DNA from 3 places in the Fructilactobacillus ixorae genome. Region 3 is predicted to be linked to each of the others. Evidence: predicted binding sites of a transcription regulator. Region 3 holds the regulator's gene; each other region holds the start of a gene.
The links. Region 3 encodes Rex, which represses fermentation and respiration genes when NADH is low (regulators of the CRP and FNR family bind a similar motif). Its sites were predicted from a motif close to TTGTGAANTANTTCACAA; they were not measured.

Region 1: the regulator Rex is predicted to act here: its motif matches at 4,068-4,085, upstream of adhP (alcohol dehydrogenase AdhP).
Region 2: the regulator Rex is predicted to act here: its motif matches at 5,788-5,805, upstream of M8332_RS04125 (zinc-dependent alcohol dehydrogenase family protein).

Annotation. Positions count from the first base shown of each region.
Region 1 is NZ_CP097478.1:195,000-205,123, reverse strand. It holds gene M8332_RS00920 (MFS transporter) at 1-39, opposite strand, end outside; gene adhE (bifunctional acetaldehyde-CoA/alcohol dehydrogenase) at 174-2,792, opposite strand; gene adhP (alcohol dehydrogenase AdhP) at 2,874-3,902, opposite strand; gene M8332_RS00905 (MucBP domain-containing protein) at 4,299-7,148, shown strand; tRNA gene M8332_RS00900 (tRNA-Pro) at 7,245-7,318, opposite strand; gene M8332_RS00895 (DNA-3-methyladenine glycosylase) at 7,430-8,065, opposite strand; gene M8332_RS00890 (universal stress protein) at 8,103-8,549, opposite strand; gene M8332_RS00885 (BCCT family transporter) at 8,635-10,124, opposite strand, start outside.
Region 2 is NZ_CP097478.1:838,172-848,295, forward strand. It holds gene M8332_RS04100 (ArgE/DapE family deacylase) at 1-410, opposite strand, end outside; gene M8332_RS04105 (MetQ/NlpA family ABC transporter substrate-binding protein) at 426-1,268, opposite strand; gene pepV (dipeptidase PepV) at 1,634-3,034, opposite strand; gene M8332_RS04115 (NAD(P)H-hydrate dehydratase) at 3,122-3,964, shown strand; gene M8332_RS04120 (MFS transporter) at 4,026-5,240, opposite strand; gene M8332_RS04125 (zinc-dependent alcohol dehydrogenase family protein) at 6,008-7,048, shown strand; gene M8332_RS04130 (alpha-keto acid decarboxylase family protein) at 7,133-8,833, opposite strand; gene M8332_RS04135 (ACT domain-containing protein) at 8,863-9,297, opposite strand; gene M8332_RS04140 (TMEM175 family protein) at 9,499-10,104, shown strand.
Region 3 is NZ_CP097478.1:369,453-379,576, reverse strand. It holds gene M8332_RS01825 (helicase-related protein) at 1-392, opposite strand, end outside; gene M8332_RS01820 (YigZ family protein) at 432-1,079, shown strand; gene M8332_RS01815 (CidA/LrgA family protein) at 1,145-1,546, shown strand; gene lrgB (antiholin-like protein LrgB) at 1,553-2,290, shown strand; gene M8332_RS01805 (APC family permease) at 2,345-4,183, opposite strand; gene groL (chaperonin GroEL) at 4,321-5,943, opposite strand; gene groES (co-chaperone GroES) at 5,988-6,272, opposite strand; gene M8332_RS01790 (redox-sensing transcriptional repressor Rex) at 6,405-7,049, opposite strand; gene M8332_RS01785 (ABC-F family ATP-binding cassette domain-containing protein) at 7,257-9,200, shown strand; gene tsaD (tRNA (adenosine(37)-N6)-threonylcarbamoyltransferase complex transferase subunit TsaD) at 9,293-10,124, opposite strand, start outside.

The DNA.
Region 1 (10,124 bases), 170 kb from region 3:
GACGATTAAATTGGTTTGGGAACGTGAGAATGCTGGCATTAGTTGGCCCTCCGTCGGTTAATTAAGCGCATTATACCATTTTCCCCAGTGGTTCCCGCGCCAATTTCAGTCCCTCGGCCACAAAAAAACCACCGGTTCAACGAACCAGTGGTTTTTAAGCAGTTCTGTGGGACTTAGACTTCGCGGTTAGTTTCCGTTTCGACGCCAATCCCATCGTATTCATCGAGAATAATTTGTTTCAAATCCGCAATCAACGGTTCCTTCGGGTTAGCCGTGGTACATTGATCCCCATAAGCCAGTTCTGCTAACCGTTGTGCTTTATCTTCCAGTTCCTGGCGCTCAACGCCCTGGGCTTGCAGGCTCAAGGTTACGCCAACGGAGTGCGCCAGCTCGATCACTTTGTGAACCAACGCTTCCTTCAGTTCTTCGTTCGTGTTCCCTGGTAAGCCAATGTAGCGAGCAATTTCAGCATAATCTTGATCAGCCCGGAAAGATTCGTACTTCGGCCACGTTGCCAGCTTCTTCGGTTGCTTGAAGTTGTACCGAATCACGTGTGGCAGGGTAATGGCAATCGCCACTCCATGGGTAATCCCGAATTGACCCCCAAGTTTGTGGGCAATTGAGTGGGTAATCCCAAGGAAAGCATTTGCAAAGGCCATTCCGGCAATCGTGGAAGCCGTATGCATCTGGTCGCGCGCTTCGGAGTCCCCGTTGTAAGAAGCCGTCAGGTTCGCAAAAATCATCTTAATGGCTTGCAGTGACAACGGCCGGGTGTAATCAGAGGCCATCACAGAAACGTAGGATTCAATCGCGTGCGTTAAGGCATCTAATCCCGACGCAGCGATTGTACTCTTGGGCACCGTTTTAACAAATTGCGGATCAATGATGGCCACGTCTGGAGTCAAAGCGTAGTCTGCCAGTGGGTACTTAATGTGGAGCTTAGCATCCGTAATCACGGAGAACGGCGTTACTTCAGAACCAGTTCCAGAGGTACTAGGGATGGCCACCATCTTCGACTTACTTGGTTTTTCGAAGCGGTAGGCCCGTTTCCGGATGTCCAAGAACTTCTGTTTAGCCCCAAAGAAGTCCGTTTCAGAGTTTTCGTAGATTAACCACATCATCTTAGCGGCATCTAGTGGTGAACCACCGCCAAGCGCAATGATGGTATCGGGTTGGAAGCCCCGCATTTGCATTACACCGGCATCAACCGTTTCGGTGGTTGGTTCGCCATGAATGTCATCAAAGATGTAGTATTGCACGCCATCATCGCGGGCGTTTAATTCATCGAGCACCTTGTCAACGTAGTGGTATTTAACCATGGAAGGACTCGTCACGATGAAAGCCTTTTGGATGTTTGGCATGTCCTTCAGGTAACGCACGGAATTCTTTTCGAAGTAAATCTTTGGTAGTTTAATCCATTGCATATTATTTCTTCTCTTTGCGATTGTTTTGATGTTCAACAGGTCATAGTCCGTCACGTTATGTGAGATTGAGTTTTGTCCCCATGATCCGGTCCCGAGCGTGAGGGACGGCGTCATGTTGTTGTAGAGGTTTCCGACTCCACCAAGTCCAGAGGGAGAGTTCACGATTACCCGCGACGCCTTCACGAACACGCCGAACTGCGTTGCGAGTTCTTCGTTCGTCGTTTGAATGGCTGCGGTGTGCCCTAACCCACCGTATTCCAACAGTTGGTTGACGATTTCAAAGGCCGCGTGATGATCCTTAGCGTGGTAAACCGAGATCACGGGCGACAGCTTTTCACCAGACATCGGGTACTTTGGCCCAATGCCTGTCATTTCGACGGCCAGCACTTGGGTGTCTTCTGGAACCTTAATACCGGCCATTTCAGCAATTTGCTTTGCAGTTGCCCCAGCAATGGGACCTTTCACACTCAACCGGGTGCTATCAAACATGGCATCGGTGAGTTGTTGGTGCTCAGCTTCCGGCACAAAGTACACGTTGTTGCGTTCGAGTTGTTCTTTCACATCGGTATAAATCTGGTCGTCAATGACCGCACTATTTTCCGTGGCACAAATCATCCCGTTATCAAAGGTCTTTGACAACACAATGTCGTTGACGGCTTCTGGAATCTTAGCCGTGGCTTCGATGTAAACGGGACCGTTTCCAGGTCCAACCCCCAAGGCTGGTTTCCCAGTTGAGTAAGCGGCTTTCACTAAGCCAGGCCCCCCGGTTGCTAAGGTACATGCTACTCCCGGGTTCTTGATCAAGGCGTTGGTGGCTTCCCGACTTGGTTCGGCGATCCATTGGATACAATCCTGGGGCGCTCCAGCAGCCACGGCGGCATCCCGCATGATCCGCGCGGCTTCAATCGAGGATTGTAAGGCCTGCGGGTGCAAACTAAAGATGATGGCATTGCGAGTTTTCATGGAAATGATTGCCTTAAACAGGGTGGTTGAGGTCGGGTTGGTCACTGGTGTAATCCCGGCTAACACCCCAAGGGGTTCGGCTACCTTAATCAAATCTTCTTCTGAATTCTCGTCGATAACCCCGACCGTCTTGTCGTTGCGAATGTCGTGCCAAATTTCTTCGGTGGCGAACAGGTTCTTGATGGCCTTGTCTTCAGCGACCCCCCGTCCGGTTTCTTCGTACGCCATTTTGCCTAACCGTTGGTGGGCATCCACCCCGGCAATTACCATGGCGTGGGTGATTGCATCGACTTTAGCCTGGTCAAAGTGACTCATTTCATCTAAGGCGACGTGCGCCTTTTTAACCATTTCATTAATCTTCGCATCAATTGCTTGGTTTTCTTGTACTTCTTTTTTGTCAGACATGTTTTTCCCTCCGGATGTTCTTCTGGGTTACAGGGGTGCGTGCGTGCTTACAAAGCGCCTGGTTGCCGGTTGATGCTTTTTCTAGGCTGGGGCGCCCGTGAAATCAAAGACGACCCGGCCCACGATCTTACCGGCCTTCATTTCGTCAATGACGTGATTAATGTTTTCCAGCTTATCGGTCTTAACGATTGGTTTAACTTCACCAGCGGCGCCAAACTGGAAGGTTTCACGCAGGTCTTCGCGCGTTCCGACCAAGGACCCAGCGACTTTAATGCCATCTAAAACGGTTTTGTCAATGTTTAAGGCCATGTCACCCTTCGGCAGGGCCACCGCCACTAACGTTCCGTTGGGAGCCAAGGCGTTCACAGCGTTCGTAAAGGCCGGGGCACTAACGGCCGTCACAATGGCAGCATCAACGCCCCCATCCGTGGCCTTGATGATTTGCTCCGTGGCATCATCATCGTGCCGGTTAATCACCACGTCAGCACCGTTTTCTTGCGCCGCTTGGAGTTTAGCAGGATCACCATCGGTAACTACCACCCGCGCGCCAAAGACGTGTTTCGCCAGTTGAACGGCAAGGTTTCCGAGACCCCCGGCTCCAACGATTTCAACCCAATCACCGGGCTTCGTGTTGCCTTCTTTTAGCGCCTTGTAGGTCGTTACTCCCGCACAAGTTAGTGACGTAGCCTGAATTGGATCCAGTTCATCGGGAACTTTAACCGCATACTTAGCATCTACAATACATTCTTCCGCCATGGCCCCGTCTACGCTAAAGCCAGCGTTTTTAGCGTTTCGGCAGAGCGTCTCGTTTCCGGTAATACAGTAGCGACAGGTTCCATCGGCCGAGTAGAACCAGGCAATTGAGACCCGGTCGCCAACCTTTAAGTTGTCAACGGCTTTCCCAACTTGGGTAACCTTACCCACGCCTTCGTGACCGATGATCCGCCCGGGAACTGGACCAAAATCACCAGCGGCCACGTGTAAATCGGTGTGACACAGCCCACAGTATTCAATCTTAACTAGTGCTTCATGCTCATCAATCGGACGGAGATTAACATCCTTAATGTCAACGTACCCATCTGAATTGGACCGAACAACAGCTGCTTTCATCTTTTATTCCCCTTTCCAAACCTTTACTTTACGGTTCTATTATATTGTTCAAAAGTTCACATGTCAACGCTAAAAAGTTATTTTAATTATTAAAAAATAGTAAAGCAGACCGCAAAAAGACTACAATAACGCATTCTGACGGTTCCAAACCCGTGAAACATAATTTTGTGTTAAGTTACACAAAATTACGGTTATATTAAGAAAATGAGCTTTCATTTGCGCCTTTCGTTAATCAACTACTACCCGATTAGTTAGCTTCCAATTAATGTTTAATCAGTTATTTTTATTGCTTATTTAGAATCTGACTATGTTACAATTATACTTATGAGCAATGTGATCTTTTTATTTTTCACCAATTTAAATCAAATACATACAAACAAAGAAAGGATGGATTACGTGAAAAAAGTAAATAAAAATGTAAGTTGTCACTATAAGATGTATAAAGCTGGTAAAAAATGGGTTGTCGCTTCATTAGCAAGCGCCACCATCATGTCCTTTACATATTTAACCGCCCAGGCTAATCTCGATTCCCCCGCCGAAAATGCAACTGCGGTCACCACGGCTGTAACCGGTGAGACACCCCAGCAATTAGCTCCCAGTTCGCAACCAACTCCACCTAATCAACCGGTGGTTACAACTACACCTCAAGTTACTAACCCAGAATCGCAGCCCGCACCATCCTTAACCACCGATACAACTACAGGCAAACCAGCTACTGCTAGTCCCTCAACCAGTGAACTAACTTCGAATCCTACTCCTAGTGACCAAGCTGTAGCTGTTAACCAACCTCATGAACCGGGCCAGGCAAGTGGTAGCCAGGCTAAGTTATCCCTAGTTAACGAATCCCAGCCAGTCACAACCGCTACTCCATCTAATGAGTCCGTTTCTAATGGTGCTCAACCGACTGAAAGCACTGCTCCAGAGACAGTTACACCTACTGCAGCTCCACAAAATTATCAAGCGCCACAATCTCAATTTGATCACGGTGCATTAGTTAAGCTAGCCGTTACTGCTGACCCAACAATGATGACATCCGTTGTCCCAGATCCGACGTTACAAAAGGCAATTACCGATGCTTATAATCAAAGCTTTTATCCCAGCACAACGAAAACAATTGAAGAAATAACGTTAGAAGATATGAAGGCAATTCAAACAATTAATCTTCCCTCCTTTGGTAGTTCGGGAAATCGCGCTTTGCCCCAAACTTTTGCCGGCATTCAATACTGTACTAACTTAAAATATCTTTTTATTAATGGAGCCGGCAGTACAGATATCCCCGCTAAAATTGATTTTTCTGCCATCGGAGAATTAACTGGATTAGAACGCTTAGATTTTTCGGCCGTGCCGTTTACAACTGATCAATTCCCCGACCTAAGCAAGTTGACATCGTTAAAAATATTATCAATCAACCAAAATACCGGTGGTGACATTTGGGCCACCCATCCTGACCGCATTGATAATTCAATTTTTAACGTCTTAAAACAATGTCATAATTTAACTTCCCTAAACATCATCGGCACCAATGTTGATTCCCTGGCAGATTTTGCAGCGGTTAAACTTGCCCATCCGAACCTTACTTCAATTGATTTTAGTAGAAATCGAATTAAAAATCTCAATGTTTTACGGCAAAATATAAATTTAGATAACGTCACTAAAATTAATGTCACTGGGCAAGTCGTTACGTCAGCATATTCTCTAACGCGCGATGACTTTGATTATAATTCTGAAACAAACCAATTAACCTTACCCTTTAGCAAGCTAAAGGATTTGATAATTAACCCGGATGGATCCCTCGCTTATCCAACCAAAGAAATTCAAGTTAATTATAATGGCAAGTGGGTCACAGCAACTTTGAAAAATAATGCCTTCGTAATCAACGGTGTGTCTCAAAGTGATTTTGCTAACTTAACGCTCTTTAAATGGCGACCAGCCTTCTTAAGCGATGATTATAAGACGGATGGAATTTGGAATTTTGGTGGTAACGCCATTGGTCAAGATATCACTGTTGCAACTACGCTTCCGGTCAATGGAGCTGAAGTCACGGTTAAGTATGTTGATGAAAACGGAGTTGACCTCGTCCCAGCGGAACGGTTAACAGGGGATCTCAATACTCCCTATACCACGACGGCTAAAGACCTTCCGGGTTATTCGCTAAAACAAGTGGTCGGTAACCCGACGGGAACCTTTACAGATAATGCTCAAACTGTGACCTACGTCTACCAAAAAGTGGTCGATCACAGTTCCATCGCCGGCCATGACGTTACCATTCATGTGAATGACGCCATCCCTTTGGCAGCTGATTTTGGTGCAACTGCGACTGCTATGGATGGTAGTGCCCTATCGGTTACCCTTGATACTAGCGCGGTTGACGTAACCAAGCCCGGTAGTTATCCGGTTACTATCACCGCGGCAAACGGGCTTAGTAAAACGGTTTATGTTCACGTATTAGCAAATCAACCAGTAGCAGGAGCTGAGGTCACGGTTAAGTACGTCGATGAAAATGGAAATGAAATCGCGCCTGCCGATCGTTTAAGTGGAACTATTAATACGCCCTATACCACGACGGCTAAAGACCTTCCGGGTTATTCGCTAAAACAAGTGGTCGGCAATCCGACGGGAACCTTTACAGATACCGCTCAAGCTGTAACCTACGTCTACCAAAAAGTGGTCGATCACAGTTCCATCGCCGGCCATGACGTTACCATTCATGTGAATGACGCCATCCCTTCGGCAGCTGATTTTGGCGCAACTGCGACTGCTATGGATGGTAGTGCCCTACCGGTTACCCTTGATACTAGCGCGGTTGACGTAACCAAGCCCGGTAGTTATCCGGTTACTATCACCGCGGCAAACGGGCTTAGTAAAACGGTTTATGTTCACGTTTTGGCGCAAACTGTTACTGAAAAGCCTAATCCCAAGCAACCAGAGCAGCCAACTAATGACCCCCTTACCGAAGGTGCCCAAGACAAGCATATTGACATTGATGTTATCCCTAGGCACGAAGATGAACAATCTCAATCCAAAGCTAATAATGGCATCAACCGATCAGCTTCCAATCCTGAAATTTTTGCCGGTAAGGCATCTACGCTTCCAACCGTTTCAACAGCTAAGCAACAAACACAGCATCACTTACCGGCAACTGGGCAAGCCCAAAATCGACGGTTGTTAGTGCTTGCACAGACCTTAGTTGGATTGTCATTGTTACTATTTGTCGGTTTGAAAGTAATCGACAGAAGAAAACGATAATCCCTTAATCGGAGTTACTCGTGCTCCCCTCAAATTCAGAAAAACCAAAAAGGTTGCTAGCCGATGGCTAGCAACCTTTTTTAATTATCCTTCTAATCGGGATAACAGGAATTGAACCTGCGACCTCATACTCCCGAAGCATGCGCTCTACCAAGCTGAGCTATATCCCGGTAATTTTTACTACTAGTTCATCATACCACAAATCTTACCGCAGGACCAAATGACCTTAGCAACAACAAAGCGTAATTCCAACTGGAATTACGCTTGTCATTTTCTAGAGTTTAGTCTGGTAACCACCCGTGCTTCTGCAGGTCAAAATCTCGTTTTGGGAGCTTCGAAACATACGGATTTCCGGCCACGTAAAAACGATACGGCTGATTCGTCCAACTGCCCCGGTCACTAACGCCGATTCGACCACTCGCCATGATTTTCTGTGGCGTTTTGCCGTGCTCTAAATCAATGTCTAGAGCCGTCTCGCCAAACTCACGCTCGTTCAGTTGCTTATCGGTAATTCCGAGGGCTTCCATCAGTTTGCCTGGTCCGTTAGTTAGTTCATAACCATGCTTGGCCCGGTGCTGTTCCATAACCGCCCGTCCCGCGACTGGTTCTAACCCCCGAATCAAGATTCCCTCAGGGACCTCCTCCGCCTGCGTGGCGACATCCAGACAGAGGCGAGAGTGGATCGAATAAATGTAAATGGTCCCTGGAACTCCATAGAGCGCTTCATTTGCCGGCGTTCGTTTCCCTTGATAGGCATGGGCGGCGGAGTCCCGTTGGCCCAAATAGGCTTCTGCTTCCGTGATGTAGCCACTCATCAACCCATGCGGTGAGTGGTACACCAACAGCTTGCCTAACAAGCGTTGCGTAATCTCATCCGTAGTTCCCGTTGCAAAAAACCGCCGTAGCCGCTCTGTCACCGTGTTTACCTACCTTCAAACTCCCATGTAGTCTTCATTACCGGACCACAATCACCGAAATCTTCGCCTTCTTCGCTAACTTAACACTGATGCTGTAAAAATGATGTTCGCCATCCTTATCGGCCCCACACACTAACAAATCCGGTTTAAAGTTCGGAATGATCGTGTCGAGAATCTCATCATCAATGTCGCCACCTTCACTGGCAATCGCGGTCACATCGCTAACGCCAAAGTCCTCAGCCATCGTGACATAGTGATCGATCACCTGGTTTAAGGCGGCCCGCTTCTCGTCTAATTTCTTCGGTGTCAGAGAATCATAAATGTTGATGTCATCACCCTCTAATACCGAACAAATCCCGAGTTCAGCGTGAAACGTCTTGGCCTGGGTCACCGCGTAGCGTAATGCGGCTTCGTTCGCACTAGGATCGTCAGCATCAATTGTCAATAAGATGCGTTTGAACGCCAATGGTTCTACTTCCGTCATTTTCTTCACCTCCCTTCGCTAATATCATAGCATGAAACTGGCCTTTAAGCTCGGCAAATTGCAACTCCAAGTAACATGCCCGTGATCAGTCGACATCATCATGCGTGTTTAACTTGGAAATCATGTGTTGGGCCCGCACACGGCGCATTTTTTCCTTTTTCTTTTCGACCCGCAGGTCTTCCATCCCCTTGGCCTTAAGCACGATTCCCTCATCCGTTTTGACCATGTGATAAATCGAGACCAGGATCATGAGACAGACAAACATCAACGGGAACCCGGCAATAGCACAGAAGGTTTGAATGGTGGTAAAGCCCCCTACAACCACGATTCCGACTGCAAAGAGGACAAAGACGACGACCCACGTCATCCGGTTGACCTGACTGGGATCCTGATTATCCTTCAACTGCAAACTCGTAAACGACGAAACGATGTAGGCCGACGAAGAGATCGTGGTCGCCAGAAAGATAAAGCACGATAAGCAGTAGACGGCAAACACAATCCCTTTAACAGGTAACGTCCCGAGGACCGCGGTAATCACCGCTGCTTGCCCGTGGACATTCAAGATGTGCACCAGGTTCACGGTGCCGGTTTTTTGCAGCCACAGAGAGTAGCCTCCAAGGATGGCGTAGAAACTCAAACAACCAGCGGAGCCGTACATGAGCATCCCAAGTAAGACCTGGCGAATCGTCCGCCCTTTAGAAATGCGGGCGATAAACAGTCCCATCACCGGCATGTACGATAACCACCACCCCCAGTAAAAAATCGTTTCGGAGTTAGCAATGTCTGGAGTTCCATTGGGCACCGTGTTAGTACTCAACCGCACAAAATTACTGGTTAAGAGCCCCAGACTGTTAGTTTCTGAACTTAAAATGTAAATCGTTGGTCCGACCAACAGAACGAACGCTAAGAAGATGATTGCCGTCCAGATGTGCATGTCGCTTAAGCGGTCAATCCCACCGTTTAAGCCGTGCCAGACGGTCCAAGCAAAGATCACAAACAACATGGCAAACAGCCCGAGTTTGAGTGCCATGTTATCCGGTAAGCCGGTAAGCCCACTTAAGACATTTGAGATGATTGGAAGCTCCATCCCGACGGAGGAGCCCACGCCCCCCATAATCCCAAAGACAACTAAAAAATCGACCAGTTGCCGCCCGACATACTGCCACTTAGCATTCCCCTGCAAAAAATTAATTGCCGTACTCAGACGTTGGACCTTGGTGTGCTTCACGAACAAAATATAGCCAATTGCAACGGCCGCCGGGGCAAACATCATCCAAGCCATCGGCCCCCAGTCAAACTGACCGAGCATGTGGGCATAATTATAGGCTTCTGTTGAAAAGGGCTGAATGCCAAAGGCGGGATGGGAGACGTAGCGAATCGGATCCACCATACTCAACATCAAAATACTAGCGTCAATTGCGGTGGCAAACACCATGCTTCCCCACTGCAAACTACTGTACTGGGGTTTAGTGGTGGCCTCTCCTAGTTTAATCGAACCGTACTTACTAAAAATCAACCACAAAAAGAACACGAAATTAATGATGTAAACCATCATATAAGCCCACCCCATCTGCT
Region 2 (10,124 bases), 470 kb from region 3:
GTGATGATTAAGCGAAGCCGTCCTGGAAGCGGGGCCCCACTTTCTACGAGTTCGATGAGCGCGATTACTTCCGCAGCCAAGCCGCTTTTCATGTCTGCCGCTCCCCGACCGTATAATTTGTCACCAACCACCGTTGCGGCAAACGGTGGGAATTGCCAAGCCGCTTCGTCTCCGACGGCAACCGTATCTTGGTGTCCAGTAAATCCTAGAACTTGGTCAGTACTTCCCGTGCCAACTTCCACGATTAGGTTCGTCCGGTTGGCATCGGTGGCTAATGGTGTAACCTGGCTGGCAATGCCATGCTGGTCTAAAAGATGCACGAGGTACTCCGTCAGCGCCCCTTCATTTCCATTAACGGTCGGAATTTGAATCAAATCCCGTAAAATTTGGATTTTTGCTTCCGGTTCCATGCCTAGCAATCCTTTCTACTTTAAGTTTAAGTTCCAAGCAGGAATTTGGTTAATCCCCGAGACGGCTTTAATTTGGCGGGTCGTCGTTTTTGTTTGGTAGGCTTTAACTAACTTCTTAATCCGCGGATCAGTGCGGTTCTCCCGGTTAGCCGCGATAAAGTTAATCCACTGTTTCGATTGGTGGTTAAACGGTTCCGTAAAAATTGCTTGCTTTGGATTCAAAGCGGCCGTCTGGGCGTAGTTCCCGTTCACCACGGCTGCGTCCACATCATTTAAGGAACGCGCCGTTTGACTAGCATCAACCTCTTTAATCTTTAGCTTCCGGGGGTTAGCCACAATTGAGCGGACATCCGCCAGCTTAGTGTGCGGCTTTAATTTTAACAAGCCCGCACTTTGGAGCACGAACAGGGCCCGGGACTCATTATTGGCATCATTGGGAACCGTAATGGTACTTCCAGTTGCCAAGTCAGCAAGTTCGCGGTGTTTATAAGAGTAAATCCGCATTGGTTCAATGATGGTCTCTCCAACTGCAACAATGTGATCATGGTGTTTTTGGTTCCAGAGGTCCAAAAAGGGATAATTTTGAAAGGCATTCACATCAATACTGTGATTGGCAAGCGCCGCGTTAGGCTGACTGTAATCCGTAAACCGTTGAAATTGAACCTTGAGGCCGTATTTTTGCGCGGCTGTTTTGGCAACTGAATCCCAAATCTGTTGTTCTGCTTTGGAACCCGCCATAATGCCGACTGTAATCGTATTCTTTTGTTCGGCACCCCCGCGTCCAAAGCTTAAGTAGCCCATGAACACGATAAAAATGATGATGGCGGCCCACAGCCCCGTTTTAACTCGTTTTGACATTCGCTCTCCCCCTTTAACCACTCGTTGCAATAAAAAAGCATCCGTCCTTTAAAAGGACGGATGCTCCGCGTTACCACCTTACTTTGTTAACGTATCACTACGCTAATCTCTGTGAGTTTCAAGCCCCATGCTTGCGACTGAAACCCAGTGGTAATAACGACCACAACCTCGTTCCTAGTTCGGTTTCCCTCACTAGGAAAGACTCCAAGTCCATCTTCTGTAAGCCCCCATCATTTCCTCACACCATCCGGAAACTCGCTGGGATGGTTGCTTACATACTCAACCCTTCAGTCATATCTATTTTAATTGGCTACACTATATAACGAATCCAACTAGCTGTCAATTCCCAATCGCGTTAACAAATTTTACTTTGTCACCGTAAAAATCGCTTGGGCGTAAATGGACATTGCCAACATCAAATCGCGCACCGGTTGAAATTCATTGGCCTGGTGCATGGTATCAGTAGCCCCGGGGAACAAGGCTCCAAAGGCTACTCCGTGTTCCATGAGTCGGGCAAACGTTCCCCCACCAACTACTTCTGGTTTGGCGGTTGCCTGTCCGGTTTGTTCGCGGTAAACGGCCATTAGATCCGTCACTAACGGATCATCAGCGGAAACAAAGTGGGGTTTCATATTGCTGCCCTGGGTTACCGTTGCTAGATAAGGACCCGCTGCCTGCTCTAAATGTTGTTGGATTGTCTCCGGTTCAATTCCCTTTGGATAACGGAAGTTCGTATTAATCACACCACCCGTTTCGGCATCGTAGGTCATCAAGCCCACGTTCATGGTAAGATCCCCCATCACGTCATCGTGAAACTGTAACCCTAATTGTTCGGCACGGGAATCATCATGCAGGTTATTCGTAATGAAACGAATGAAGTTTGCGCCCGCCTGATCTAATGGTAGTTGTTTTAGAAACATTGCTAAGTAGGTTCCGGCGTTAATCCCGTTACGCGGTTCCATCCCGTGGGCCGCTTTACCAACCACTTCAAAGTGAACTTGTTTTCCAACGATACTAGCCGAACCGCTAACTGGACTCGCTCCGATAAAGGTATCAAATTGCTGAATCACCGTATCGGGATCTTCCATCGTTACAAAGGCTTCGGCATCACGGGGCACCATGTTTTCTTTCAGACCCGCATTAAAGGATAATAACTGCTGTTCGGCAATGGCACTGGCTCCATCAAAGTGGGTTTCAAAAGTGACATTCCCTTTTTCTCCATTAATCAGTGGGAATTCAGCATCGGGCGAGAACCCGGCTTTCGGTGCCGGTTCAGTTTCAAAGTACCGGTTCATCCCGGTCCAATTGGTTTCTTCATCGGTTCCAATGATTAGCCGGATTTTCAACTTTGGTTGAATGCCTAAGTCCTTTAAAATTCGTAGTCCATAATAGGCTGCTAATGCCGGTCCTTTATCATCAGAAGTCCCCCGGCCAATGGCTTGTCCCTCTTCCACTAATAGTTCAAAGGGGTTTGTGTCCCAGCCATTGCCAGCGGGAACCGTATCAGCATGACCTAAAATGGCAAAGTAGTCGTCACCAGTTCCGTATTCAATGTACCCGACCACGTTATCAATGTTTTTCGTGGTAAAGCCATCGCGGTCCGCAAACGTCAAAAACTGGTCCAAAGCCTTGGCAGGTCCTGGGCCCAGGGGAAATTCATCCGTCTGATTTGCTACATCGCGGGCACTGTCAATTGCAACCAGTTGCTTTAAATCAGCCAGATACTGATCTTGATACTTGGCTGCCGTTGCTTTCCAATCTGTCATGTCTGTTCATCCTTTCGCGAATTAACGTACTTTAAGTTTACCATGAATCAACCCTCTAAATGCTATAATAGCCCCGAGGTGAATAAATTGAAACTAATTACAGCATCCATTCTACCAAAAGTAATTCGAAAACGCCCAGTTAACAGTTTTAAGGGCACCTATGGCAAAGTCGCCCTCATCGGAGGTAATCAAAACTACGGTGGGGCTATCATCATGAGTACCTTAGGCACCGTTTCTGCAGGAGCTGGGTTGACGACAACCTTCACTGCCCCCAGCAACCAAAGTAGTCTCCACGCCTGGATTCCGGAGGCCATGTTTGCCGACTACCAGGACCAAACTTTACTCCAGCACCTCCTGCCCACAATGACCGTGATTAGCCTGGGCTCCGGGCTCGGAACCGATCAGCAATCCTTAGAGCTCATTCACACCGTCTTTGACCTGGTAACTCCCCATCAGACCCTGTTACTGGACGGCTCGGCGCTAACCCTGATCGCCCGCAACCACCTGCAACTTCCAAGCGCGAACATCATTCTTACCCCCCACCAAATGGAGTGGGAACGGCTCACCGGCGTCAAACTAGCGGATCAAAATCCGGAAACCAATCAACAGGCTTACACCCAGCTAGCCGCTACCCAACCCCACTTGATTGCGGTCGTTAAGTCAGCACAAACCGAGGTGTTTACCCCCACCGGAGCCTTTCAAAATACGACGGGCACGCCCGCGCAGGCTACGGGTGGAATGGGTGACACTCTGGCTGGAATCATCAGTGGCTTTGCAGCCCAATTTGCCGATCTCGATGCCGCGGTGTTAGCAGCCGTCTATACCCACAGCGCGGTTGCTGACCAGCTAGCCCAACAGCAGTACGTAGTGTTACCCCACCAAATTTCAGCGGCATTACCACGGTTTATGCACGAACACCAAGCTTCCTAATTTTATTTTGAAAAAAGAAGCGCGACCTTTCCATTAAAATGGAAAGGTCGCTCTTTTAATTTTAAGCTCGTAAAGCCCGGTTTACCCGTGGATCAAATAGCATCAGCAATGGCACTAGTAGCATCGGACAGACTAGTAGCAACATTAACGGTGTCGTTGGCTGCTTAATCACTCCCGTAATCAGTGAAGCCAGGGGCGCTAAAATCCCAAAGATTGAGAAAATCGTTCCCAGGGTCTTCCCCATTTGATCTGGTTGTAATTTTCTTTGGACGGCCGTGACAAACATCAACCCGGTTAAAAAGTTAAAGACGCCATACAGCAACCATGCCACACAAAAACTCACAATTTGCATTACCAAGGTTAACCTTACTTGCATTACCAAAAGAAAGATTACAAAGCCACTACCTTGAAACAGTAAAAAAACTGGATAGTAAATGATTAACTTGGATAACCATCCTGTGTATTTACCAACTACGATTCCGCAACTAATTGCGGCTACCCCAATCAAAAGTTCTTGGAGCGAAAAAGCAATGCGAAAGCGATGTAAGTAGGTAGTCAGATACAACGGTGTTAAAAACCAGAAGCTCCAAAAACTGAGATTCAAAATAATTGCATAGGGCAATAAGACCTTAATAACTGGAATTTTTCCAATGGTCCGAAACTCGCTCACCAATTTGGCAAGTTGAAAGTTTTTCCATGGGTTGGTTACCGGTTGACGGTGAGAATGAGCTTGTAACCGAAGAATACTAATCGTTGCCATTGCCAACAACAATAACAACAAGCTATACGCGATTAAATTACTCGGTAAAAAGGTAAACAAACCCGCGACCACCGAAGCCGCAATGGTAGCAATTTGGTTGGCAACGTTCACAATCGTATTGTTTTGGACCAATTCATCCTCTGAAGTCGCGTAGTCTGGAATAATTGCTTCAACTGCCGGTCCATAGAAGGCCGCTAAAATACTAAGCCCCGTTCCGGTTGCAATTAGCAAGTAATTTAATTGCCTAGTTACAACCAATAAAATCACGAAAGCACACAACAACCCCGTTCGCATTACAGTAATGATTTGCATAATTTTCACCCGTGACCAAGTATCTGCCACCACTCCGCCCACTGGTGCCAGTAAGACGGTTAGTAATTCCAAGCCCCCGAGGAGTGAGATTAAGCCCTGGTTGTGCAGGTGGCTAGCAATGTACCAGAACGTATAGATACTAAAAGCTTGCGTAGCAATCGAGCTCGCTAAATCATTCAGAGCCACTTGTTTAATTGGTTTCATATAAAAGGACACCCCCTATATTTATTTCTTTTTTCTCTATTATTATCATTATCAATTGCTGAACTATAAAACGGTACATACTCATTACTAAGTAATGGCTGTAAATCAGGACTAAAAACTTTAGTAGTAAAAATACCATTATTTATTGATATGACAGTCCCAAAAAAATCAAATTTTTCAGTAACAACATATGGATTTAGACTTACATAACTTAAATTAAAATTACCAATAAAAGTGTTATTTATTAATTTACTATCTTCTTTTTTATAATCATTAAAAAGGATCGGGGTTATGCCGCGATCATTTTTTCTTGTTTGAAAATAACACCGGCTTCAAAATTTAACCAAGTACTATTAATATTTTCATACCAATCTTTTCCCAATTCTATATCTTCAGATGAAATAAAAATATCGATATTCTTATCTTTGAAAATTTTAATTAAAACTTTTTGAATTCAGTCGACAATTTTCTACGATAATCTCCAGACCAGCTAAAAAACAATTTCATAAAAATCTCCTACGTTATATTTAATCAATCAATAATTAATGTGTGAATTATATCATAATGGAAAAACATAATAAATTATCCTAAACAATAAATAATCTGAAAATAAAATTCTATTATTAATGTAAAATGAAGCCAAAAAACATATAGTGATAAGCCAAATGTTAGAAAATTAAATTTCACACCACTATAATAAAGTAAGTTGCTTTAATATTTGGTTAATAATAAAGCAACATTTTAATTGATTGAAAAGGAGCAAAAATATGAAAGCAGCAAAATTTATTCAACCCGGGGAAATACGGATCGAAGACGCCCCCATGCCAACCATTGAAAAACCAACTGATGCCATCATCAAAATGGTCCGAGCCAGTGTTTGTGGTTCAGATTTATGGTGGTACCGGGGCATTTCCGAGCGGGAACATGGCTCTGGCACTGGTCACGAAGGAATCGGCATCGTTGAATCCGTTGGATCAGCAGTCAAAAACGTTCAACCGGGTGACTTTGTCATTACCCCCTTTACCCACGGGTGTGGTCACTGTGCCGCTTGTTTAGCTGGTTTTGATGGTAACTGCATGAACCGTGAACCAGGAATTAACAACGGTTACCAAGCCCAATATCTCCGGTTTTCAAACGCTAGTTGGGCGCTTGTTAAAATCCCTGGGCAACCAGCTGACTACTCTGATGACATGCTGAATTCGTTCGTCACCCTCTCAGACGTTATGGCCACCGGTTACCATGCCGCTGCTACTGCTGAAGTTAAACCAGGTGCTACCGTCGCCGTCATGGGGGACGGTGCCGTTGGTTTGTGTGGAGTCATCTCTGCCAAACTCCGAGGGGCCACCCGCATCATCGCCATGAGTCGGCATGCAGATCGACAAAAGCTAGCCCGTGAATTTGGCGCAACTGAGATTGTCCCCGAACGAGGTGACGAAGCCGTCCAACACGTCTTGGACCTTACGGATGGAACCGGTGTCGATACTGTTCTTGAATGTGTAGGAACAGAACAATCTGTGGATACTGCCACTAAAATTGTTCGCCCCGGCGCCGTCATCGGCCGCGTGGGGATTCCCCAAAAAGCGGAAATGAACACTAACGAGCTCTTCTACAACAACACCGGTTTACGTGGTGGCATTGCTTCCGTTACTACGTATGACCAAGCAGAATTGCTACAAGCCGTCTTAGACGGAAAAATTAATCCTGGCAAAGTCTTTACACAGCAATTTAGTCTGGATGAAATCCAAGCTGCCTACGAAGCCATGGATCACCGTCAAGCCATCAAATCCCTGTTACTGATTGATGCCTAAACAATCCTGATTCCAGCCTCTAATTGCTAAAAATCGCCCCACTCGATTGCTTTAATCAGTGGAGCGATTTTTAGTTCTGGTTAATTATTCATCATCGTATAGTAGGTTTATAAACTTGCGCAGGGTTTTTGGCGCATCCAACTTTTGCAACCGGATTTGTAACAGCGTTAATTTGGGGGTAGCGTGTTGCAGGTTTCGAAACTGCGTGATTAACTCTGTTTCTGTGGTTATCTTAGCAAACCGGTATGTTTCAGGAGTAGCCCCAAAGGCCATTAGTAAATGTTGGTAGTTAAGTTGTGGAACATCATGATACCGAGCCTGTTCACCATGAATGACCCGTTCAATTGTATAACCCTGGTTATCAAGCAACAGAATAATGGGGGTCAGCTGGTGCTGAATTGCAAAGCCCAATTCCTGCAGCGTTAATAAAAAGGAGCCGTCTCCAATGCTCAGCAGATGCCGCCGGTTGGGGTTAGCCAGTAGACTTCCCAACGCTGCTGGGAAAGCATACCCAATTGACGCCCACAACGGTTGCGTGATGACCTCGGCATCAGTTGGTAACCGTAAATCTTCAACCGTAAATTGGGACGTGCCTTGTTCGGTAATCACCACGTCGTTTGGTTGCACAAAATGCGCCAAGGCCGCTTGGTAAAAGGCCTGGGTGACCGGTTGCTGTGGCTGTGGCACCGGTTCAGCTGGTCGAACTGGAACAGTTGGCGCCGATGACGGCATGGGCGTCGCGCGTTGACACTGACACAGTTGCTGAATCCACGTTGGAAAGTGCTCCGGCGACTGCTCAACCAACGTTTCACCATAAATTGAAATTACGCCGGGAGTCATAGTAATCGTGTGTTCGGGATCAAATTGGTGGGTAAAGCCAGCCGTATTAACATCAGAAAGAGAGCTTCCAAGCAAGAAGACCACGTCAGCCTGTTCAACTTGGGCTTGTAGGGCAGCGTTCGCGATTTTCCCGTGATAGGTGCCCTTAAACTGGGACATGGATTCCGTGACGACCCCCTTACTTTCAATCAAATCGACAAACGGAAATCCCTGCGCTGCCAGCCACGCCTGCACCGCTGCGCCTAAGTGAAACTGAGCAAGTGCTTGCCCAATCACCACCAGCGGGTGCTCTGCTTGATAGACAGCCTGTTGCATTAATTGGAACGGAACCGTAGGCACTGGAGTTGCATTCGGCGCCGTAAACAACGTTGGAATCAGTTGCTTAAACGTCGGATGGACCGGGAGTTCGGTTAGATCACTCGGCAACCCTAAATAGGCCGGTTGCTTGGTGGTCACCAGCTTTCTAATTACCCGGTTTACCGCGGCAACCGCGTGGTTCGAACTGACCACCTCGGTCATAATCCCGAGTTCCTGGTGCATTGTTTGAAAATGATCAAACTGACCATCTCCAAGGCTATGATGCACCCGTTTTTGTTGCTGCTGGGTCGCCGTGGTCGGTAACCCGACGATTTCTAAAACCGGAACCCCCTCGGTCTGACTGCCGGCAAACCCGTTAATGGCACTTAATTCACCGACGCCGTACGTCGTTACAAACGCCGCCAAGCCCAGCTGCCGGGCATATCCGTTTGCTAAGTATGCAGCGTTTAACTCGTTGCCGTTTCCACACCACTCCAGGTCCGACCGGGTTAGGATGTGATCTAGAAACCTTAAATTATAATCGCCGGGAACCCCGAACACCTCTCGAATTTGACCGTAGTGCAAAACGTCTAAAAGATAATCAGAAATCGTATACAAACCCATTGGCCCCTGCCCCACTTTAACCATACCGTTAAAATCCTTACATTATCAGCCCATTATTCGATTGAAACCAGGTGAACTTGGCTCGTCCCCGCTACTCGTTTAAAGTTTTCCAATAAATCATCAATCGTGATCGTAATGTGACTTAAATCAATTGAAATCACCACACTCGCCATCTGATGAATCGGAATGTTTTGGTTAATCGTCAAAATACTGGCCCCGCTCTCTGCCACCTGCTTCAAAACTTGTGACAATACCCCTGGACGATCGTTCAACATCAGTGAAATCACCGCTTTCCGATTCCACGTTGCTTCGTCAGTTGAATACACCAGATCCTTATATTTATAGTAGCTCCCCCGACTGATACCAACGGCCTTCACCGCTTCGCTAATGTTCGCAACCTTGCCCTCTTCTAATAACTGACGAGCGGCAATCACCTTGCCAAACATTTCTGGTAATAATGATTGATCTACAATGTAATACTGTTTAATTTTACTCAACTCCCCTGTTTACGCCCCGTTGTCCCAGACTAATCCGTGCGTATTTAATCCCAAACCTCGTAAATTTTCTTAATCATACCAATTACCCGCTGATAAATAAAGCCATGTCCAACTGGCTCAAAAATTTTAATGTTAGAACCCTATGCTATAATTAATGTCCGTAATAATAATTTTTGAAAGAAGGTCCTTCGTTTGAAAAAAGCTCGCGTTGAAGCCCTGACGGATGCCATTGTGGCAATCATCATTACCATCATGGTGTTAGAATTCAAAATTCCAGCTACGCCGCACTTTGATGAAATTTTCGACAGCATTCCCGAATTACTTGCTTACATCGTTAGTTTCGGGTTCATTGGTGTGGCCTGGTACAATCAGCATTACATGTTTTATTTAGTTCGTCGCGTGACCAAACAAGTTTACTGGGCAAATAACCTCTGGATCTTCACGATGTCATTGATTCCAGTAGTTTCCGCTTGGGTGGGAAAATTTATGACGGCTGTCGCTCCCCAGCTGTTCTACTTACTCTTTTTCACCGCCTGGAATTTAGCTTATTTATTTCTTAGTAAGGTCATTTTAAACGAAATGAAACGGGAGGATGACCAAACCGGCATCAAGAAAATCAAAAACATGTGCAGTTACCAATTTTTAATTAGTTGGAAATTTCCAGCCCTAATCATTGTAACCGCAATTGCCATTCTAATTTTCCCCCCGAGTGGGCTAGTCTTTAGTTTAATTGAGATCATCATTAACGGGATTTACACTACTAGCGATAGTGATCAATTAGAGGGTCCCGATGATTAGTAAAAAACAGCACTGCAAAT
Region 3 (10,124 bases):
CCAGCCCCCGTCACCGCCCACAATAACTGGGATTGGTGGGTTTGAAAGCCCTGCTGAATCTGGGCTGCACAGCTTTGTTGGCCGGGGGTTAACTTGCCAGCCCAGGCTAACACCGGGGGCTTTTCAACTTGAAACGCATTTGGTTCCGCCCTAGTCGCTAGCGCCATGGAACTGTCGAGCCGACCGAGGTTAATACAGTTCCGACAGTAATAGTCCCCGGTCGGCAACCGACTGACTGACTTTTCACAATCATTGTGGCATCGGTTACAATGAATAACAGTGGATAATACCTGCAACGCGGGAGTTAGTTTAATCCTAGCCTCACTGGCCCATTCCCGCTGTTGCTCGGCAGTCACGGGTACTAATCGACCCGCCAAATCAAGCTCATTCATAACTTCACCTCTACCAGAGATACGGAAAGGAGCCTTCTTATGACACAACCATTTTTAACCATCACCCACGCAGGCACCCATACCCTAGAAATTAAAAAATCTAAGTTTATTGCTAACGTTGCCCGCGTTCAGAGCGAGGCAGCAGCCGCGCACTTTCTAACCCGCATCCAAACGGAGCACAAAAAAGCCACCCACAATTGCTTTGCTTACCTCCTTGGGGCAGACGACCACGTGCAACGGGAAAGTGATAACGGTGAACCCCGCGGAACGGCAGGAGTTCCCATTTTAGAGGTCCTTAAGCAGGAACACCTCCATGACGTTGCCGTCGTCGTGACCCGTTACTTTGGGGGCATTAAGCTTGGCGCTGGGGGGCTGATTCGGGCTTACAGTAACGCCACGTCCCAAGTCATTGCGGCCGTCGGAATCGTCGCCATCGTCCAGCACGAATGCTTGCAAATTAGCGTGAGTTACAAAAACTATGATCAATTAACCTATTTTTTAAATACCCATCACCTTGAAATTCAAAACGTGGATTTTCAAACGGAGGTGACCGTCACCACTTCGGTCGCCCAGGATCAATTGGAACCCCTCCAAACAGCTTTAACTAACTACCTGGCAGGCAATGTCACCATCCACAGCGCGGGACCGCAATTCGTCGAACAACCCGTGAAACGACCGCAAGCCTAATTGCGTTTCACGGGGGCTTTGGTATAATGGTAGTGAAACAAATCACAATTGAAGGGAGTTTTTTCATGTCATCTAAAGATGCACAACCAGCGGCCACCATTTTAGTGCAAATGGGGATTTATGCCGTGATTTTATTTGTTTCCTACTTAATTTCGGCCCTGTTTCCCGCAAATTTCCCGGTTCCAGCACCGGTCATCGGGTTAATCCTACTGTATCTCCTCCTTACTTTCCGCCTGATCAAACCTGTTCACGTGGAAAAGGTCGGTAACTTCTTGATTAGCATCTTGGCCTTTCTCTTTGTTCCCTCTGGGATTCAACTGGCAGCCGACCTGAACATCATGAGGCATTCGGGACTCCAAATGATCGTCATGATTATCATCTCAACGGTCGTCATGCTAGTTTCGGTGGCCCTCGTAGCCACAGCCCTCATCTGGCTGCGCCAGCGCCTCTTTCCCGGAAAGGAGTAGTTACATATGCAAGCTGAATTATTAAAATTCTTGGGGACGCCGATGTTTGGAATCGCTCTCTCGCTCGTCGTCTATCTAATCGGAACGGTGCTGTTTAAAAAGACCAAGGGCTTTTTCCTCTTCCAACCGCTCTTTGTCAGCATGGTGCTAGGCGTGTTCTTGCTCTGGTTACTGGCCAAGGTAACTAATCTCGACGTCGTCTGGGTTTACAAAAACCTTTACAAGCCAGGTGGTGACATCATCTTCTGGTTCTTGTATCCCGCTACGATTGCCTTTGCCATCCCCCTGTTCAAACGCAATGACATTGTGAAGAAGTACTGGATAGAAATCATCCTGGCCTTGGTGATTGGGCTGACCATTTCAGTCGTCATCATGTACTTTGTCTCAAAGCTCCTCGGGCTTAACAACGCTGGGATTGCTTCCATGCTCCCGCAGGCGGCTACCACGGCCGTGGCGATGCCAATTGCCGCTGGGATTCACGGCATTCCTGCCGTAACCGCGATGTCCTGCATTTTGAACGCCGTCATCATTTACGCCATTGGGGACTGGTTAATTAAAATTTTCCACCTCAAAAATCCAATCGGTGTGGGGCTAGGCCTGGGAACAGCCGGGCACACGTTAGGATCGGCGAAGGCTCTCCAACTGGGTGAAGTGCAGGGTTCCATGGCTGCCATTTCGGTAGTCATTATCTCAATCGTGGTGGACATTGTTGTGCCCCTCTTTGCTAACCTGGTTCACCTATAAATTAATCATATAAAAAACCGTTCGGCGAACCGAACGGTTTTTTTGTGGGGCTTTTTAATTACTTAAGTGATAGTTATAGGTTGAGACAATGATGTTTTGCCGCGAATTAAGCGCTGCTCGAAGCCGCAGTCCCGTTTGGTTATGCAGGACTTGTTGCCAATGGTGCCGAGGCACAAATTGCGGGACAAGCACCGTTGTAGAGTAGTTAATCTCATCATCCTTACGGGCAATTACGTCACAGAACCGGAGCACCGGATCGTTGAGGGAACGGTATGAAGTGTGAATGTTAACAAACCGAATGTCTGGATATTCATGCTTAAACTGGTCCTCAATTTTCTTTTCACTCTCCGGATCAGAATTAAAGGAGACGTGGACGGCAACCACCTGGTTCGCAATCGAAGTGGCATAGCTAATCGCCTGACGGGTAACTTGCGTCACGTTTCCTACCAACACAATCACCGTTGAGCCATCGTACTTGCGAATCTGGGCCGCAGCATCCTTGTTATCAATCCGCAACTGACGGGCCACTTGTTGATAGTGGTTGTGAATCCGATAAAACATGTACAAAATCAACGGCATGATGATCAGGTACGGCCAAACGTCCCTAAAGCGGAGGGCAAACAGGATGACTACCAGCATCAAGGACATCCCAGCTCCAATTAGGTTAATGAACATCTTACCCGGCCAGAAACCTTCTTTATGATGGAACCAGTGCACAATCATCCCTGACTGTGACAGGGTGAATGGAACAAACACCCCGACGGCATATAGTGGAATCAACAGATTGGTCTTCCCGTTGAAAATCAAAATCAACGTGATGGCTCCAATCGCCAATGAAATAATCCCGTTAGAATAACCGAGCCGATCCCCTTTATCCAGGTAGGCGTGCGGTAAATACTTATCCTTCGCCATGTTGTAGGCCAGGATTGGAAAGGCCGAGAATCCCGTGTTAGCAGCAACCGCTAGAATTAGAGCCGTCGCAAGTTGCAACATATAATAGAAGAACCCGTGGCCAAAGACACCGCTCCCGATTTGGGACAACACGGTATCCTTAACGTTGGGAATAATGCCCATGTAGTAACTTAAGCAGGTGATGGAACCAAAGAAAATCGCCAAAATAATGGCCATCAATGCCAACGTATTCGCCGCATTTTTCCGACTAGGCTGCTTAAAATTAGGAACGGCGTTACTGATGGCTTCCACTCCAGTCAAGGATGCTGATCCGGCTGAAAGGGCTTTAAAGAAGAGCAGCAATGTCATGCCCTTCACCGAAGCATTCAGCGGAGCAGCCGCGTGGTACGCAATTTTGCCGGTCAGAATGTTATAGCCACCGATGATGATCATCAAAATAATCATTAGGATAAAGAAGTACACCGGGATGACCAGAAACGCGGCTGAATCACGCATTCCCCGTAGGTTCAAAACCATGATAAATAGAACGATTAGCACCGCAATCGGCACCTGATAGTGATAGAGACTCGGGATGGCAGAGGTAATGGCTTCCGTTCCAGAGGTGGTCGAAACCGCCACGGTTAACATGTAGTCAACCAGCAGAGAGCCTCCGGCAACTAGACCAGCGCCTTCCCCCCAGTTAGTGCGTGCAACCACGTACGCCCCCCCACCAGAGGGATAAGCATAGATGATTTGACGATACGACAGGGTAATAGCTGCTAGTAACACTAACACTAGCAACGCAACCCACATTTGATACATGAGGGCGGCGGTCGATAACGTAATCAAGACTACCGTAATTTGTTCCGTCCCGTAGGCCACTGAGGATAAGGCATCTGACGACAAGAGCGCCAAGCCCTTAAATTTCGTCAGGGATTGCCCGGCTTCATCAGTACTTTTCAGTGGTCGGCCAATAATTAAACGCTTTAAATATCGCCACATGAAACTTTACTCCTATATCTTGAATTTGCTTCCTAGCATTTTAATACACCTGCTACTATACTCCGACTCCCAGCTCGCGACAACAGCAAAAGGGAAGTTTACTTACGTAAACTTCCCTTTTAATTTGGTAATTTAAATTACATCATTCCAGGCATTCCTTGCGGCATTCCTGGGTTGTCGTTACTGTCTTCTTTTTGTTCTTCAGCAACTACGGCTTCCGTCGTAAGTAACAATGAAGAAACTGAAGCAGCGTTTTGTAAGGCTGACCGGCTAACCTTGGTTGGGTCCACAACTCCGGCGGCAATCATGTCTTCATACTTGCCATCAGCAGCGTTGTAACCAACTCCTGGTTTTTCTTGTTTCAAGTGGTCAACGATTACAGCGCCATCCACTCCGGCGTTTTCAGCAATTTGCTTAACTGGAGCTTCCAGAGCCCGACGCACAATGTCAACTCCCGTTTGTTCGTCGCCATCGGCATCAACGGCAGCGACATCAGCTAGAATGTTGATGAAGGAAGTGCCTCCACCAGGAACGAACCCTTCTTCAACAGCAGCCCGGGTAGCATTCAAAGCGTCTTCAATCCGGTACTTGCGTTCTTTTAATTCCGTTTCGGTTGCAGCTCCAACTTTGATAACGGCTACTCCACCAGCTAACTTAGCTAACCGTTCTTGTAACTTATCCTTATCAAATTCAGAGTTAGTCGTTGAAATTTGACCCTTAATTTCAGCAACTCGCTTAGCAATGGCTTCTTTGTCACCCTTGCCTTCTACGATGGTTGTCTTATCCTTCGTAACGTTTACTTTATTAGCTTGACCAAGTTGATCAACGGTCGTATCTTTCAAGTCAAAGCCTAAGTCATCACTAATGACAGTTGCGCCCGTCAACGTGGCGATGTCTTGTAATTGGGCTTTCCGCCGGTCACCAAAGCCAGGGGCTTTCACGGCAACCACGTTAAACGTTCCTCGCATCTTGTTCAAGACCAAGGTTGGCAATACTTCACCACCAATGTCATCGGCGATGATTAACAGTGCTCGACCTTGTTCAACGACTGATTGTAAGAGGGGCATGATGTCTTGCATGTTGCTAATCTTTTTGTCAGTAATTAAGATGTATGGATTATCGAGATCGGCTTCCATCTTTTCTTGATCAGTAACCATGTATTGGGACATGTAACCACGATCAAATTCCATTCCTTCAACCACGTCCAAGCTGGTTTCCACTCCCTTGGAGTCTTCGATGGTAATTACCCCATCGTTACCAACCTTTTCCATGGCTTCCGCAATCAAACTTCCAACTTCTTTACTAGCGGAAGAAATGGAGGCAATTTGAGCAATGTCGTCTTTGTTTTCAACCTTGTGACTCATCTTCCGTAAACTGTCCACAGCGGCGTGAGTTGCTTTTTCAATTCCCCGCCGTACACCAACCGGGTTAGCACCGGCCGTGACGTTCTTCATGCCTTCTTTGACAATTGCTTGGGTCAAAACAGTTGCAGTAGTGGTTCCGTCCCCAGCAACATCGTTCGTCTTAGAAGCTACTTCAGAAACTAACTTAGCTCCCATGTTTTCAAAGTGGTCTGGTAAACTAATTGCCTTGGCAATCGTTACCCCATCGTTAGTAATGGTTGGATCGCCAGCCGTTTCTTCTAAAACCACGTTACGACCCTTGGGCCCCATTGTCGTTTTAACTGTATCAGCTAATTTATCAACACCTTTGAGCATTGCGCTCCGTGCGTCATCTGAAAATTTAAGCTCTTTAGCCATTTTAATCACCTCATGTTGATTTTATTTGTGTTCCGTTGTTACGCTTATTTTACGATTGCTAAGAGGTCATTTTCGTGCATGACCAAGTACTCTTGACCTGCATAGTTAACCTTGGTGCCGGCGTATTTATCAAACATCACGTTGTCGCCTTCCTGAACTACTGGAGCGACCCGTTCGCCACTGTCAAGCACCCGTCCGGCTCCAACAGCAATGACCTTGCCTTGGGTTGGTTTTTCCTTCGCGTTGTCTGCGAGGACAATCCCCCCCACTGTTTCTTCTGGTTGATCTTCTACTTCGATAATAACCCGATCTCCAATTGGTTGTAACATCTTAATCCCTCCAATAAAGTAACTTTTTAGCACTCAAACTCATCAAGTGCTAATTACATTATTAATATAATCCCCCTGCTATAAAAATGCAAGAATTTAGTTTCAAAAAAAGAGTTACTGCATCAGTAACTCCTATTCCTCGGTTGTGTCATCATAGTGATCAATAAAGTAAATGAGGGTTTGCAATTCGTTGGTCAAATCCACGTTGTGCACCCGAATGTCATCAGGAACATCCAAGCGCCGAGACGTAAAGTTTAAAATCCCCTTTACCCCGGCTTCCGAAACTTGATCAGCAACGTCTTGGGCCACCTTCGCCGGAACGGTTAGAATCGCCACACTGATTTGTTGATCCCGGAGCTGGTTAATCATTTGATCCATCGGGTAAATGGGTACACCCCCCTGAATCGTATTTACGTTCTTTGGATTCACATCGAACGCCGCGGAAATCCGAATGTTGCTATCCTGATGGAAATTAAAGTTCAACAGGGCGTGACCAAGATTCCCGACTCCCACTAGAGCTACGTTGGTCAGCCGGTCTTGGTGGAGGATGTTCTTGAAAAACTCTAATAGGTTGTCAACGTCATACCCGTAACCTCGTTTCCCAAGGGCCCCAAAGTAGGAAAAATCCCGACGAATGGTCGCTGAATCCACGTGAATGGCATCAGCTAGTTCAGTCGATGAGACCCGTGTTTTGCCCCCGTCATGTAAAATGTTTAAATAGCGATAATAGAGCGGCAGGCGCTTTGCAGTTGCACGGGGAATTTTCACTTCTGCCATTAGCTAGTTTCCTCCTTAAAATTAGTCGTACCTTCACTTTTACCATTCTACCACAAACTAAAAGTTTGTGAATTTTTTGGTTAGTACTAGCCAACTTCCGCGAACCACAAATCCGGGTTTTCCCCATTCCAGTCTACCCTACCGGTGCAAACTAGCCGGCCTAATCACGACTAAAAATATGATAAGATGACGACAGGAGGAATCACCATGATTATCTTACAGGCACAACACCTGACCAAACGATTTAATGGCGTGGCAATCTTTGAGGATCTTAATTTAACCCTTAATGACCACAGTCATCTCGGGTTAGTCGGCCAAAACGGCGCAGGAAAATCAACCCTGTTAAAAATGTTGGTTGAGCCCCAAACGATTAGCTCTGGGACCGTAACCACTAAGCAAAACTTATCGATTGGCTACCTACCCCAAAATACAGGGCTTCATTCCGACCGAACGATTCAAGCCGAGTTAGAGCTGCCGTTTCAAGGCTTACAGGAAATGGAAGCCAAGCTCCATCAACTCGAAGACCAGATGAGTCAGCCGGCCGTGAACCAGGATCCGGCCCAACTAGCCGCCGTTTCCAAAACTTACGACCAGTTGCAAGCCGACTTTACGCGAAACAACGGCTACGGCTACCACGCTGAGATTCGGACCATTATGAGTGCGTTTGGCTTTAGCCCCGCCGACCAAGCTCGCCCCATCAGTGAACTATCGGGTGGCCAGCAGACCCGCGTAGCATTAGCTAAACTGCTACTCGAAAAGCCCGACCTGCTCTTACTGGATGAACCGACCAATCACATTGATATGGAGACGACGGCCTGGTTAGAAAACTTTTTAAAGTCCTACGCCGGGGCGTTTCTAATTATTTCTCACGATCGTTATTTTCTCGATCAGACGGTAACGGGCATTTATGAATTAGACCACGGCCGGTTAACCGACTACGCCGGAAATTACAGTTTCTTTGTAACCGAAAAGGAACACCAGTTGGCTCTGGCTGCTAAGAAATACGAAAAACAGCAACACCAAATTAAAAAAGATGAGGAGTTTATCCAGAAAAACCTGGTGCGGGCCTCCACTACCAAACGGGCCCAGTCACGGCAAAAACAACTCGCCAAGCTCGACCGGGTGGAAAAACCCAGTCGGCAACGGGCCACCGCTCGCTTTCACTTTCAACCCGCTCGCAAAAGTGGGGAGGTCGTCTTAGACGTCGAAAACCTCGGGATTGGCTACCACCAAGAGCTGAGTTACCCAATTAACCTGCACTTAAAACGGCAACAACGTGTTGCCATCTTTGGTCCCAACGGGGTGGGAAAATCAACCTTACTAAAAACAATTGTGGGGGAGCTGCCCCCACTTCAGGGTACGATTCGCTTTGGAACCGGAGTCCAGATCGGCTATTACGACCAGCAACAGGCTCGCCTGCATCCCGAAAAGGACGTGCTCCACGAACTCTGGGATGATTACCCGACCACTCCCGAAGGTGACATCCGCTCCATCCTCGGGAGCTTTCTCTTCAGTGGTGCAGCAGTGGAAAAACGAGTTGCCAATCTTTCAGGGGGCGAACGGGCCCGCCTATTATTAACCAAATTATCTATGGAACAGGATAACTTTTTAGTCCTAGATGAACCAACTAACCATCTCGACGTCGATAGCATTAACGTCTTAGAAAAAGCCCTCCTGGACTTTCAGGGAACAATTCTGTTTGTTTCTCACGATCGGTATTTCATCAACAAGTTGGCTACCCACATCGTTGAACTGAGCGCCACGGGCTCAGCTACCTATATGGGTAACTACGATTATTACCGGGCTAAAAAAGCGGAGGAAGCAGAAATTGCGGCGCATGAACAGCCACAGCAACCCGTTTCCACTGTCCCTGTTTCCGACCAAAAGCAGCAATTTCAACGTCAAAAGGACATCCAACGACAGCAACGAAAGTTAGCCCGCACCATTCAGGATCTAGAAACCCAACTGGGTCACCTCGAAACGCAAATCCAAAGCGTCCAAACGGCCATGACCAAACCAGAAAATTATCAGGATGCTACAAAGAGCAGTGAACTGCAAACCCAGTTAAACGAACTGCAAGCTACCCAACAAACGGTTGAATCCCAGTGGGAAGCGGCAAGCTTAGACCTAGAAGCCTTAGATGAACCATAAAAAATCCCGTCCCAGCACGGTCATGTTGGGACGGGATTTTTAGTTACTACTAATTAAAAAAACTTGTTATCAGCGGCTAAATTGGCTTTCGATTAGTGCGGAGCAGCTGCTTCCCACTCAAATTCCAGCCCGGGCTCAGCATTCAAACTCATATCCGCGTGAGCACCATGGCGTTGCAACATGGCGCCGGCCGCTCCAATCATCGCGGCGTTATCGCCACACAGCTTGCGCGGAGCCATCACAAAGGGAACTCCCTTGGCAGTAACCGCTGCCTGGAGTGCCGCCCGCAACCCCTGGTTTGCAGCTACCCCACCGGCTAAGATAAATTCCTGGGCCGGATACTGTGCCAACGCTTCAGTGGTCTTTGTGACCAACACGTCGATTACCGCGGCTTGAAAACTAGCGGCCAAATCCTGTTTATTCAACGAGGTGCCAACCTGGTCCGCGTGGTGAACCGTATTAATAAACGCACTTTTTAACCCACTAAAACTAAAGTCAAGGTTATCTTCTTTGATCATGGCACGGGGAAACTGGAAGGTTTCGTGACCAGCGTGCGCCCACTGGTCCACGGTCGGCCCGGCGGGGTAATTAATCCCCAACACGCGCCCAATTTTATCATAAGTCTCTCCAGCGGCATCATCACGGGTTTCCCCAATGATTTTAAACTCACCCTCAGCCGGCATCCAAACCAATTCCGTATGCCCGCCAGACACAACCAGCGCTAGCGCGGGGAAGTGCACCGGCTGCACAAAGTTAGTCGCGTAAATGTGACCCGCAAGGTGATTCACCGGAATGAGGGGGAGTTGGTGCGCCCAGGCAACAGCCTTTGCTGCCGTAATGCCGACTAATAATGAACCAACCAGCCCGGGTCCGGATGTAATTGCTACTCCGGTTAGGTCCGTGTACGTGACGTGAGCTTCATCC